DNA from 4 places in the Pollutimonas rozaliensis genome. Region 3 is predicted to be linked to each of the others. Evidence: predicted binding sites of a transcription regulator. Region 3 holds the regulator's gene; each other region holds the start of a gene.

Region 1 (3,207 bases), on a different contig from region 3:
AAGCGGGATCGGGGCTACGGTGGACCGAAGTACATAGAACCCAACTTCGCATCCTCCAGCAATACTCCAAAGGTGCACCATGAGCATTTCGGCCTTCTGATTGCCTCTTGCGACCGCGCCGACCTCCGTCCAGGGCCTCGCGGAATCGCAATATATGATGACGAAGGCGTACGCTTCGATCAACTTGAAGATCCGGCTGTGCCAAGACGCGAAGTCATCGACGAACTCTACGCTGCCGTTATCGAAGAAAAAAAACCCATACACTCTGGCGAATGGGGTACGGCCAACTTGGAAATTTGCTTGGCAATACTGCAATCCAGCCGTGAAAATCGAGAAATCCCACTTTTGTACCAGATCAATGCAACCTAAGCATAAGTGGTGGTATAACCGTTCGATCATCTCTAATCGAACAGCGCTTCCATGCCTAAATCAAAGTTTGAAGCTCAATATGGGTCATCTCACGCGGTGCTGCGTCATTGGCGTGAAGCCGTGCCTAACGACCGGCTTGCCCACCTAATCAAAGATGCCATGCGAGGAGTGTCGCGAGCCCTTCAGATGCGCCTCATGGAACACTCCGTATCGTTCGGCCATTGGACCTTCCTGCGTATACTTTGGGAAAACGATGGCTTGACGCAGCGTCAGTTAAGCGAAGAGGCCGGCTTGATGGATCCCACAACACATTCAGCTCTTCGCGCAATGGAGAAGCTGGGATATATTTCTCGACGCAAGCTTCCGACCAATAATAAAAACATCCATATTTATTTAACGCCCAAAGGGCGTGCCCTGAAAAAAGTCCTGGTTCCGATTGCAGAAGAAGTAAACAACATCGCGGTTAAAGGCGTGTCTGAGTCCGCCATCCAGACAACCCGTAAAACGCTGCTCGCTTTAATCGAAAATCTTGCTCAGGACGAACAGGAATCACTCCAGAATAAACGCCATCAACCCTCTACGCGAGATCTGTCCGACCTGATTAATACAGCGGGCGCCGCAGACGACTAACATTAAGATTTGAACCACGTCACAATCCAGGATTAGCGCAACATCGCCGATTCCCTTGATATCCGTCATGTTTTTCTAAGACGTACCCGAGTAGCATGCTCGGGTATACCCCTAGAACTCAATACTGCATTGAGGCCCAGACATGGCCAAGAAATTTCCACTGAATCCCAAGCATCCCGAGCGCGTCTGCTGGGGCTGCGATAAATACTGTCCCGCCGACTCCATGCTGTGCGGCAATGGTTCCAGCCGCAGCCAGCACCCATCGGAATCGATGGGCGAAGACTGGTACGAGTTCGGAGATTGGAGCCTGGACTTCGAACCGCCGCCAGGTCGGCCGGGCCAAAAAACAGCGTAACCAGAACAGGCTCAAATACGAACGACTAAATAATTATCTTTCCGTTACCTGTCGTTATAAGGGCGGGACAGCCAGCCCTGGGCCAGCCTGATCCAGTAGCTGGCACCCAGGGGGATCAATTCGTCATTGAAGTCGTAGGCGGCGTTATGCAGCATGCAGGGGCCTTCGCCATGGCCCGGAATACGATGGTCGCCATGCCCGTTGCCTATCCAGATATAGCAGCCTGGCCGCTCCTGGAGCATCAGGGCGAAATCCTCGCCCGCCATCGAAGGCTGCACATTGGCATCCACATTACCGGCCCCGACCAGATCTTCAAGGACCTGGGCGCTGAAGGCGGTTTCGTCGGGATGGTTGTAGGTGGGGGGATACTTCCGATCGAAAACGTATTCAGCCGTACAGCCGAATCCCTCGCTGATGCGCTGCGCCAGCTCGCCTATGCGCTTGTCGATCAAGTCCACCGTCTGGGCCGTAAAGGCGCGTACCGTGCCGCGCAACTGGGCGCTGTCCGGGATGGCATTGTCGGCCGAGCCGGCATGAATCTGAGTAATGCTGAGCACAGCCGGGTCGTAGGGATTGCGGTTGCGGGTCACAATGGTTTGCAGGGCCTGGGCCAGATGGGTGGCCGCCATGATGGGGTCGCAACCCAAATGAGGCATGGCCGCGTGCGCCCCCTTGCCGGCGATGGTTATCGTGAAGTAATTGCTGGACGCCATGATGGGGCCGGCGCAAACCCCGAACTTGCCCGCCTCCAGACCCGGCCAGTTATGCATGCCGAAAACGGCTTCGGCGGGAAACCGGTTGAACAGGCCGTCCTCGATCATTTTCTTGGCGCCAAGCTGGCCCTCTTCGGCCGGCTGGAATATGACATACACCGTGCCGTCGAAATCGCGATGCTGTGCAAGATAGCGCGATGCCGCCAGCAGCATGGCCGTGTGGCCGTCGTGGCCGCAGGCGTGCATTTTTCCGGGATGCTTGCTGGCATGCTCGAAAGTGTTCAGTTCCTGGATGGGCAAGGCATCCATGTCGGCGCGCAGGCCGATAGACCTTCCGTTGGACGTTTTGCCGTGGATAACACCCACCACCCCCGTAATGCCCAGGCCGCGATGCACCTGCACGCCCCATGATTCCAACTGCCTGGCCACAAGATCGGAGCTGCGGTTTTCCTGGTAGGCAAGCTCGGGGTGCGCATGGATGTCGCGGCGAATGGCAATGATCTCGTCCTGCCACTCAAGTATGGGTTCCACTAGTCTCATGATGGCTGGTTCCTGTTATGTGCAGCGATCGTGCGCCGTCAGACAGCTGAAGTCTTGAACAATAGTGCTAATAATAATACCGGCCAAGCGCTGTGCGCACCCCTAGCCTCCATGGCCATACGCCGTGCTATTCGCCATCCCGCAAGGTATGCAGGAAGGCGGCGATGTCCCGCGCGTCCTGTTCGCTGAGGCCCAAATCGGGCATGGCCGACAATGGGTCGACCTTCGCGGGGTCGCGAAGCCAGCGCACCATGTTGGTCGGGGTGTTGGGAAGCACGCCGGCAATGTACTGCCTGTCGGCGATCCCGGCCAGCGGCGGACCCACATGGCGATTTGCACCCACGATGCCGGGAATCACATGGCATGTGGCGCACAGATACTGCTGCAGCGCCTTTTGACCGGCTACGGCATCGCCCAGACGCGGCTCTTGCGACGCATCCGTCGATGCCTCGGCTTTTTGAGCGGGCATGGGCGCATGCCGGCTGTCCCAGCTTTTGTAGTCCGCCGGAGATAAAGCGGGCAAGATTTTCATGAAGGCCACGACGTCCCATATCTCTTGGTCGCTCATCCGGTATTGCCATGCCGGCATGCCGCTCATCT
Region 2 (3,207 bases), on a different contig from region 3:
CCTGGCTGCGCCTTTTGCTTCTGGTGCCCGGTATCGGCGTCACGATCTATCTGCTCCGGATGAAGACCTTGCCCAGTTCCGGAAAGCACGCCGGCCGCAACGACGGCGCAACTAAATAAGCTTGGAGTATGTCGATACCGTGGGCTGCCCCAGATATTTATCGAAGACCATGCCCATGGCCCGCACGAACAGGCGCCCCTGGGGTGTGACGCTTATCCCCTTGCCGTCGATCCGCAACAGGCCGGAATCCTTGAACGTATCCAGCCTTTTCAACTCGGCGCCGAAATAAACCATGAAGTCGATGCCATAGGTCCTGTTCAGCATCTGGAAATCCAGCGGCATGCTGCACATCAGGGTCATGATGACATCGCGCCGCAGCACATCGTCCAGGCTCAATTCGAAGCCTTTCTCGATGGGCAGCCGGCCTTCGTCCAGCACCTGGTAATAGGCATTCACACTGCGCACCGACTGGCTGTATGAATCGCCCACCTTGCCGATGGCCGAAACGCCCAGCCCAATCAGGTCGCACTCCGCGCGTGTCGTGTAGCCCTGGAAATTGCGATGCAGGCTTCCGTCCCGGCGCGCCAGATTCAGCTCGTCGTCCGGTTTGGCGAAATGATCCAGTCCGATATATACATAGCCCGCTTCCAGAAGCCGCCGCGTGGACATCAGGAATATCTGCAAACGCTCTTCCGCGCTAGGCAGGTCACCGGCCGAAATAAGCCGCTGCGCCTTGAACCGGCTGGGCAGGTGGGCATAGTTATACAGAGCGATGCGGTCCGGCGACAGGCGGATGACCTGGTCCAGCGTGCGATCGAAACTGGATAGAGTCTGCTTGGGCAGGCCATAGATCAAATCCGTGTTGACCGACTGAAAACCCGCATTGCGGCTGGCATTCAGCGCTTTTTCCACCATTTCCAGCGGTTGGATGCGGTTGACGGCCGCCTGCACGTCGGGATCGAAATCCTGAACTCCGAAGCTGGTCCGGTTAAAGCCCAGTCCAGCCAGCATGGAAAGCGTTGCTTCACTCACCGTTCGCGGATCGATCTCGACCCCCAGTTCGGCATCCGGCGTGAATTCGAAATGCCTGCGTAACGACGCCATTAGCCGCGTCAGTTCGGCCGCGGTCAGGAAGGTGGGAGTGCCTCCACCTAGATGCAATTGGGTGGTCTTTCGATCTGGTCCAAGACGGCCGGCCACCAGATCCATTTCCTTGTCCAGATAGTCCAGATACTGCGCCGACCGGCCATGATCCTGCGTGATCACTTTGTTACAGGCGCAAAAATAACAAAGCGATTCGCAAAAGGGCAGGTGCACGTAGACCGACAACGGAGGGTTCGCTCCGGCATCGGCGCCGGCCCGCCGGGCCAGGTAAGCCAGATAGGTCTGCTCATTGAAACCGGACTTGAAGCGGTCGGCGGTAGGATACGAGGTGTAGCGAGGCCCGGAATGATCGAAGCGACGGATCAAGGTTTCGGAAATCTCGATATCTGGAAAAGAAACCGCGTCATGGCTGACGACAGGAATACTGCTATCCATTGCCTTTCTCCGATCAAGGCTTGTTAACGGAAAAAACGCCACGGCCATTGCTTGTGCAGCGCGCCGCATACGCTGTTCTTGAATACCTTATTGTGAAACCGTATGCCCATATCTTTTTTGACCTAGGTCAAGCAATTGGCCGATACCGGCCAAACGCGCGCAATATAGGCCTGGCACAAGCTTTCTCAAAGCTGAACAAAACATATCGTATTATTAAGGCTGGATTCACCCACTTCACCCTCCGTCCTCGATGTCGTTATTCTTTATACTTGTCTTGCCTTTCGCAGGCAGCATCATCGCTGCTCTGTTGCCGTCGAATGCGCGCAAGCTCGAGGCCTGGCTGGCCGGATTCGTTGCTGTTCTTTGCGCCATCCTTGTTTTCACGCAGTTTCCGAACGTGCTCGACGGCCATGTCGTCAAAGCGGTCGTGCCTTGGCTGCCCGAACAAGGCGTGGACTTCACCTTGCGCATGGACGGCTACTCGTGGCTGTTTTCCATGATCATCACGACCATGGGCGCGCTTATCGTGCTTTATGCGCGCTACTACCTTTCGCCGCAAGACCCCGTTCCCCGCTTCTTCTCTTTCTTTTTGGCTTTCATGGGCTCCATGCTGGGCGTGGTGCTTTCCGGCAACCTGATCCAGCTTGTGGTGTTCTGGGAACTGACCAGCCTGTCGTCCTTCATGCTGATCGCCTACTGGCATCATCGGCTGGACGCGCGGCGCGGAGCCCGCATGTCGCTGACCATCACGGGCGCCGGGGGGCTATGCCTGCTGGGAGGAATGCTGATGGTGGGGCATGTCGTGGGCAGCTACGACCTGGACGTCGTCTTGTCCTCGGGCGACGTCATCCGCAATCATCCGTGGTACACGACCATGCTGGTGCTGATCGCCCTGGGCGCCTTGAGCAAAAGCGCCCAGTTTCCGTTCCATGTATGGCTGCCCAATGCCATGGCGGCGCCCACGCCGGTGTCCGCCTATCTGCACTCGGCCACCATGGTCAAGGCGGGCGTCTTTCTGCTTGCGCGGTTCTGGCCCGTCCTGGCCGGCACCGACGAATGGGCCTGGATCATCGGCGGCGCGGGGCTCTGTTCGCTGGTGCTTGGCGCCTACGCCGCCACCTTCCAAATGGACATGAAGGGCGTACTGGCCTATTCGACCATCAGCCACCTGGGCCTGATCACCTTGCTGCTGGGCATGAACAGCCGGCTGGCCCTGATCGCCGCCGTATTCCACATGATCAACCACGCCACCTTCAAGGCCTCGCTTTTCATGGCGGCCGGCATCGTGGACCACGAAACCGGCACGCGCGATCTCAGCCGCCTATCCGGCCTGTACCGAAGCATGCCGATCACCGCCACGCTGGCCGTCGTGGCGGCGGCCTCCATGGCCGGTGTGCCCCTGCTGAACGGGTTCATTTCCAAGGAAATGTTCTTCGCCGAAACGGTATTCGTCAGCGGCAACTGGTTCAATCGGGTCGGGCTGCCCGTCGCCGCGGTCATTGCCAGCGCATTCAGCGTGGCTTATTCGCTGCGTTTCGTGATGCAGGTTTTCTTCGGCCCGCCGCCGCGCGACCTGCCCCGTGCACCTCATGAACCGCCCTTGCGCATGCTGATTCCCAGCGCCATCCTGGTCCTGACTTGTCTGGTGGTGGGCATGCTGCCCAGCTT
Region 3 (3,207 bases):
ATTTCATCGTCCCGGCCGATCACGGGGTCCAGCTTGCCCTGCCGGGCGCGCTCGGTCAGATCGGTGGTGTACTTGGAGAGGGCCTCGCGGTTGGATTCACCTTCGGAATCCGATATCGACGCGCCGCCGCGCACGGCTTCGATGGCCGTTTCCAGCGCCTTTCGCTGCAAGCCCGATTCGCGCAGAAGCCGGCCAGTTTCGCCCTTGTCGTCGGACATTGCCAGCAAAAAGAGCTCGCTGGCAATGTAGGCGTCGCCCCGGTTGGAGGCTTCTTTGTCGGTGCGCGCCAGCGCCGCCTGCAGTTCGCGGCTGACCTGAATGTTGCCTTCGGCGCCCTGTACCTGGGGAAAGCCTTCTATCTGGGCATTCAGGGCCGGCCCCAGGCGATTTGCCGCCACGCCGGCACGCGCAAGAAGGCTGGCGGCGCCGCTGTCCGTGTCGGCCAGCAAAGCAGCCAGGACGTGGGCGGGTTCGATGTAAGGATTATCATGCTTCACAGCCAGGCTTTGCGCATCGGCAATGGCCTGCTGGAATTTCGTTGTCAATTTATCGAATCGCATAATATGGTTTTCACTGAAATGGGAGAGCATGTGCTCGAATAGTGAATATGTGCGGCCGAAACAGGCGATTTCAAGGGTATTTCAGCCCAACGGCTACACGCCCGCCATGCCGCCTTGCTGATACTATTGCACCTGGCAGGCCTTGCACCGGCCCGCCGCCCACCTATCGCCAGTATGGACAAATTCAAACAACTCGAAAGCTTTGTGGCCGTTGCCACACTGGGCAGTCTGTCGGCAGCCGCCCGCGCGGAAGGCATCGCCCCGGCCATGATGGGCCGGCGCATCAGCTCGCTTGAGGCGCGCCTGGGCATCAAGCTGCTGCTGCGCTCCACCCGCCGCCTGTCGCTGACCTCGGAAGGGAGCGAACTGTTCGAAGAGGCGCAGCGCATCCTGCGCGAGCTCAACGATGCGGAAACGCGCATTTCGCAAGGCAGCATCAAGCCCAGCGGACACCTGCGCATCAGCGCTCCGGCGGGATTCGGACGGCGCCATGTAGCTCCTCTGGTACCCGAATTCATCGCCGCTTATCCCGATGTCACCATTACTCTGGACTTGAGCGACCGTCTGGTCGATCTGATCGAGGAACGCTACGACTGCGCCATCCGTCTGGGCGAACTGGATGACTCCCAGATTGTCGGGCTGCGTCTGGCCGACAATAAACGAGTCATCGTCGCCGCCCCTTCCTACCTTCAGGAATACGGCCGGCCCAACACTCCCGACGACCTGGCGCAACACAATTGCCTGTCGTTCGGAAATCAGGGCAATCAAGCCCGGGGATGGCTATTGAAACAAGACGGGGAGCTGCGAGCCGTGCGCGTCAAGGGCAATATGGCCTGCAGCGACGGGTCGGTGCTGCATCAGTGGACTCTGGCCGGCATCGGCCTGGCCTGGCGCTCATTGTGGGAAGTCCAGGAAGACTTGGCCGAAGGCCGCCTGGTCAGTGTGCTGGATAGTTACGCGGCCCCGGCCAATGGCATTTTCGCCATGTTCCCCGAGCGCAAGCATCTGCCCCTGCGGGTGCGCCTGTTCATCGACATGCTCAAGGCCCGTTATGCCTCGCCCGACTACTGGAGCCCCGCTGGCGAAAAAACCACACTGGCGTCATAGCTGCTGGAATAAAACCCCGCTACCGTATACTTGATACATGCAGAAGAAAATTTCCGTTACACCCGAGTCGACACGCTGCTCCACATGCATGCTTAGTGAAATCTGCCTGCCACTGGGCATGCCGCGCAGCGAGGTCACCAAGCTGGACGAGCTGGTCAAAGAGCGCATCCGCATCCCCAAGGCAGGCGCGCTGTTCCGCCTTGGCGACAAGACCGAAGCGGTGTACGGCATCCGGTCGGGTTCGATCAAGACCCAGTTGGAAGACTCCTCCGGCCAGGTGCAGATCACCGGTTTTCTGCTGCCTGGCGAAATCCTGGGCATGGACGGATTGCTGGACAACACTCATGTATCGCACGCCATCGCGCTGGAAGACACCGAGGTCTGCGTCATACGCATAGACGAAATGGATCAGTTGTCGCAGCATCTGCCCATACTGCAGCAGCAATTCCGCCGTCTCATGAGCAAGGAAATCAGCCGTTCGCATCATTTGATCATGGCTTTGGGCGCCTTGCGGTCCGAACAACGGCTGGCCGCTTTTCTGGTCAACCTGTCGCAAAGGCTTGTCGTGCTGGGCTATTCGGCCAGTGAATTCATCTTGCGCATGAGCCGCGAGGAAATCGGCAATTACCTGGGCCTGACCCTGGAAACCGTCAGCCGCCTGTTTTCCCGTTTTGCGCGCGAGGGCCTGATCCGGGTCCAGCAACGCGAAGTTCACATCCTGGACATGCGCAATCTTCAGGCGCTGGCCGGCACCGACTGCGGCTGAATCCGCAACCGACTTGCATCGGCCGCCGGCCTCATTGTTCTATGGGGTCGCCGAATTCGTCAAACAAGCGGCCGCGGGGCGCCAGATGCAGGCTCAAGGCGCTGGACAAGGCCGCCATCAGCCAGAAAAGAAAAAAACCGCCCGCATACACTTGCTGCCGGCTGGCTTCCATATAGCCGAAAAAGGCGATATCCAGGGGATCGACCATGGCGAACACGGTTGCACTGGTGGCCGCGCCGACCAGGAACGAGGGCCATAAAATCCACATCAGTGAACGCCAACGCATAACAAGTCTCCTTTGTGCTTTTTTGATTGTCTAGGGCTTTTCGGACGGCGGCGGAGCCTGTACCTGCTTGCTTACCACCAGGCCGCGCTTGACGCCCCCATCGGTAATCGCCTGATCCCCGAAATTCTGCACGGCCAGCACGATGGTGATGATACAACCGACGATGGCCGCGGCCGGGCCGGCCATGAGTATCCAGGGCCAGGGTTCGCGCCACCACGGCTTGCCGCTTTCCGGTTCGGCCGCACTGCTGCGCTGCATGTCGGACATGGGATACCTCCTGAAATCATTTTGGCACAAAAAAACTGGAACGCTCGACCACGGTGGTTTCGCGTCCGTCGCCATACCTGCCTACCGTCGTGAGTTCGATATCGTACAGGCCCGGGCTTACCTTGCCTGCCGGAACCCGCAGCACGACAGGCACCAGCCGATTCGATGCCGGATCGACATTCAAGGTGGTCGCGCCATGATCGGCGGTCATGATGGATAGT
Region 4 (3,207 bases), on a different contig from region 3:
ATGCAAGAATGGCTACCGCTTCCGCCTGGAAACCAGCAAAACGGTGATTGCCTCGCGCCTGAACCTGACGCCGGAACATTTCTCGCGCATTCTGCATGACTTGTGCGCGCACGAGCTGATCGGCGTGAAGGGCCGCGAAGTCTGCATCCTGGATATCGCCAGGCTGGGTGCGTATCAAGGCTGAGGCAACTGCGCCAGGGCCAGCGCAATCTGTTTCCTGGCCTTTTGATAGAGGCGCAGGGCGTTGATCATATTGACGAACAGCCATGCCGCCGAGACGGCCAGCATCAGGCCCGCCGCCTGCGAGAAGCTTGCCGGCCGCAGGCTGGCCGACAGCAGCAGCAGAACGGCGGCCAGATGGGCCCAGTATTGTTTTGCGGCCACGGCATCGGGAATAATATCTTTGACCTTGGGTACGGCGCGCAGCGCGACGGCCAGGTCTTTCTGCACGTGATACCACAGCAGGAAGGGAACGATCTTGTACAGCATGCCATTGACGGCGGACCAGCCGAAGCCCACGATGAAAAGCATGCCCAAGGTGATGGAAAGATCCGCGACGCCCGCGGCATGGGCCAGCCAGACCGGCCCGCAAGCGGCCAGGCAAAGCATGGCGGTTCGCCAGAAATGGGTGGTGGCATCGGCCTTGGGTCTTTTGCGTGTCCAAAGCAGCCGGAAAGTGACCAGGGCGAAAACGGTGTAGGCGGCCAGCATTGCCGCGCCTATGGCCAGGTCGATTTCAAGACGCAGGCTTGCCGGGGCAATGGTATTGACCATGTAGGCGATAAGCAAGGCGAAAATCGCCGGCGCCAGCCAGCGTGTCAGGCGCTTGGGGTAGATTTCGGTTACCTGGAAGATGGGGATGACCTGATAAGCGATGCCGATAACTAGCAGCCCCACCCAACCGAGCAGGCCCCAGGCTCCATGCGCGTTGGTGAACATTCGGGAAAAGGGCTGCGGCCAGGCGAAGCTTCCAGCCAGCATTGCACCCATGGCGGTAGCGGCCAGCAACGCGGCAAGCGCCAGCCGCGTGGTGGCCAGAATTTCCGTCGAGCCCTTGGTGGCCTGTTTACGGTATGTCCACAATCCCCCGCCGCAGGCGGCCAGGAAGCAGCCCAGGGCGGCGCACAGCGAAATCAGCGCCAAGGCGAACAGCCATGGCTGGAGCCAAAGAAAGGCGGCGGCCAGGGCCAGCGTGCCCAGGCTCAACAAGGCATGCACGACCGTCGAGGTCGCCCGGGGAGCCAATACGCTTATTCCCGTTGCGACCGGCAGGATCTGCATCAGGGCGCCCGTCATGGCGTTGGCCAGGACGCCCAGCGTAAACAGATGCGTCAATGCCAAGGCCTGTCCCGTCCAGCGCGATGCCAGCGCGGCGGGACCTGACCAGAGCAGCAGCAAGGCGGCCAGCAGGACGAAGAGCGGCGCGGTGAACAGGAAGCGCAAGGGAACGCCGGGGGCCGGGGATTGTTGAAACGACAGGGCGCGCTGCATCAGCTTTTTTGCCGGATAAGAAGTTCGTATGGACGGCGGCCGGCGTTGAACGAGTAGTCGTAGCCGTTGTTGCGCAAAATGCCATATAGGGGATGCGGTTCGCGGTCGATGAGCACGCGCAGGCGCGCGCCCGGCGCAAGATCCTCCAGCGCGTCCAGTACCCGTTCCAGAGGTTCCGGCGGCGCAAGCCCGCCTACGTCCAGAACGCTGTCTTCTTTTGTGTTTTCCATAAGCTCAACCCTACACATATACAGGTTTGCCGGGCGGCATAACCCCATTGCGAATGCTGTATTTTCACATCCAGGTAAACGCGGGAACCTTGATATTTATTAAGGAAGCTGGCGGCATTTGCCTACATAGTGGCAACTGCGTTCATACGCCAATATTTATCAAGCAAGGACAATTACCGTGTTGCAGACCGCATTGGAACGACTCAAGTTGAAAGGCAAGGCGCTGTTGCCTATTGTGCAGGGGGGCATGGGGGTTGGCGTGTCGGCCCACAGGCTGGCCGGAACGGTCGCTTCGCTGGGGGCGATGGGCACGATTTCCAGCGTGGATCTGCGCCGTCACCATCCCGACCTCATGGTGCAGACCGGCCGTTCGCGCAATAAGGAACTGATCGACTCGGCCAACCTGCTTGCGCTCGATCGTGAAATCAAGGCCGCCCATAAGATGGCCGCCGGCAAGGGTTTGGTGGCGGTCAATATCATGCGGGCCGTATCCGAGTATGCCTCGTATGTGCGCCAGGCCTGCGAAAGCGAAGCCGATGCCGTCGTGGTGGGCGCCGGCCTGCCGCTGGACCTGCCCGAATTGACCAGCGGTTTTTCCAAGGTGGCGATCATTCCCATCTTGTCGGACGTGCGCGGGATAGGGCTGATCCTGAAAAAATGGATGCGCAAGAACCGCCTGCCGGATGCCATCGTGATCGAGAACCCGAAGTACGCGGCGGGCCACCTAGGCGCACCGACCGCCGATAGCCTGGACAATCCCAATTTCGCCTTTGCGAACGTGCTGGAAGGCACCCTGGAATTGTTCAAGGAACTGGATCTGGAAAAGGAAAGTATCCCCTTGATTACCGGTGGCGGCATTCATAGCCATGAACAGGTCGTCAGGCTGATGGGCATGGGGGCCAGCGCGGTGCAATGCGGCTCGCCCTTTGCCGTTACCGAAGAAGGCGATGCGCATCCCAACTTCAAGAAGGTGCTGGTCGAAGCCAAACCCGAGGATATCGTCACCTTCATGAGCGTGGCCGGCCTGCCGGCGCGCGCGGTGCGCACGCCATGGCTGGCCAACTATCTGGAAAAAGAAGAGAAGCTGCAGCGCATCGCCAAGAAGCGTCCTTGCACGGTGGGCTTCGATTGCCTGGCTTCTTGCGGCTTGCGCGATGGCATCAGCAAGCATGGGCAGTTCTGCATCGATACCCAGCTGGCGTTCGCGCTGGCGGGCGATATCAAGCGGGGTCTTTTTTTCCGGGGTTCCGAGAAGCTGCCCTTCGGCAATGCCATCCGTCCTGTGCGCGAGCTGATCGAATATCTGCTTACCGGCATCCGTCCGGCCTTGAACGCGGTCGCGGCGCCTTCTGTGCGCGTCGCCGACGCGCTGCTTCCCGCCTGAACCATCCCGCAGGACTCTTCATGACAACAGCCACATCCGTCATTTCGAAGGCGGCGCCCGCCGTCGAACTGGTTTGTCCGGCAGGCAGCCTGCCGGCTTTGA

Evidence for each region. Region 3 encodes FNR, which switches genes on or off when oxygen is low (the NO sensors DNR and NnrR bind a similar motif). Its sites were predicted from a motif close to TTGATNNNNATCAA; they were not measured.
Region 1: V0R37_RS08515 (DUF3079 domain-containing protein) is a predicted target of FNR. The motif match lies at 1,055-1,068, and genes of this name have one in related genera.
Region 2: hemN (oxygen-independent coproporphyrinogen III oxidase) is a predicted target of FNR. The motif match lies at 1,657-1,670, and genes of this name have one in related genera.
Region 4: V0R37_RS06110 (DUF2249 domain-containing protein) is a predicted target of FNR. The motif match lies at 1,811-1,824, and genes of this name have one in related genera.

Annotation. Positions count from the first base shown of each region.
Region 1 is NZ_JAZHOB010000004.1:73,888-77,094, forward strand. Features, by position in the region: gene V0R37_RS08505 (Gfo/Idh/MocA family oxidoreductase) at 1-369, shown strand, start outside; gene V0R37_RS08510 (MarR family winged helix-turn-helix transcriptional regulator) at 421-999, shown strand; gene V0R37_RS08515 (DUF3079 domain-containing protein) at 1,142-1,354, shown strand; gene V0R37_RS08520 (M20 aminoacylase family protein) at 1,399-2,607, opposite strand; gene V0R37_RS08525 (c-type cytochrome) at 2,735-3,207, opposite strand, start outside.
Region 2 is NZ_JAZHOB010000003.1:17,686-20,892, reverse strand. Features, by position in the region: gene V0R37_RS06095 (YbaN family protein) at 1-119, shown strand, start outside; gene hemN (oxygen-independent coproporphyrinogen III oxidase) at 112-1,539, opposite strand; gene V0R37_RS06085 (monovalent cation/H+ antiporter subunit A) at 1,790-3,207, shown strand, end outside.
Region 3 is NZ_JAZHOB010000010.1:178,885-182,091, reverse strand. Features, by position in the region: gene clpB (ATP-dependent chaperone ClpB) at 1-560, opposite strand, end outside; gene V0R37_RS19090 (LysR family transcriptional regulator) at 735-1,667, shown strand; gene fnr (fumarate/nitrate reduction transcriptional regulator Fnr) at 1,705-2,433, shown strand; gene V0R37_RS19080 (hypothetical protein) at 2,465-2,719, opposite strand; gene V0R37_RS19075 (FixH family protein) at 2,750-2,977, opposite strand; gene ccoG (cytochrome c oxidase accessory protein CcoG) at 3,003-3,207, opposite strand, start outside.
Region 4 is NZ_JAZHOB010000003.1:21,747-24,953, forward strand. Features, by position in the region: gene V0R37_RS06100 (Crp/Fnr family transcriptional regulator) at 1-184, shown strand, start outside; gene V0R37_RS06105 (hypothetical protein) at 175-1,491, opposite strand; gene V0R37_RS06110 (DUF2249 domain-containing protein) at 1,491-1,721, opposite strand; gene V0R37_RS06115 (NAD(P)H-dependent flavin oxidoreductase) at 1,900-3,105, shown strand; gene ubiU (ubiquinone anaerobic biosynthesis protein UbiU) at 3,126-3,207, shown strand, end outside.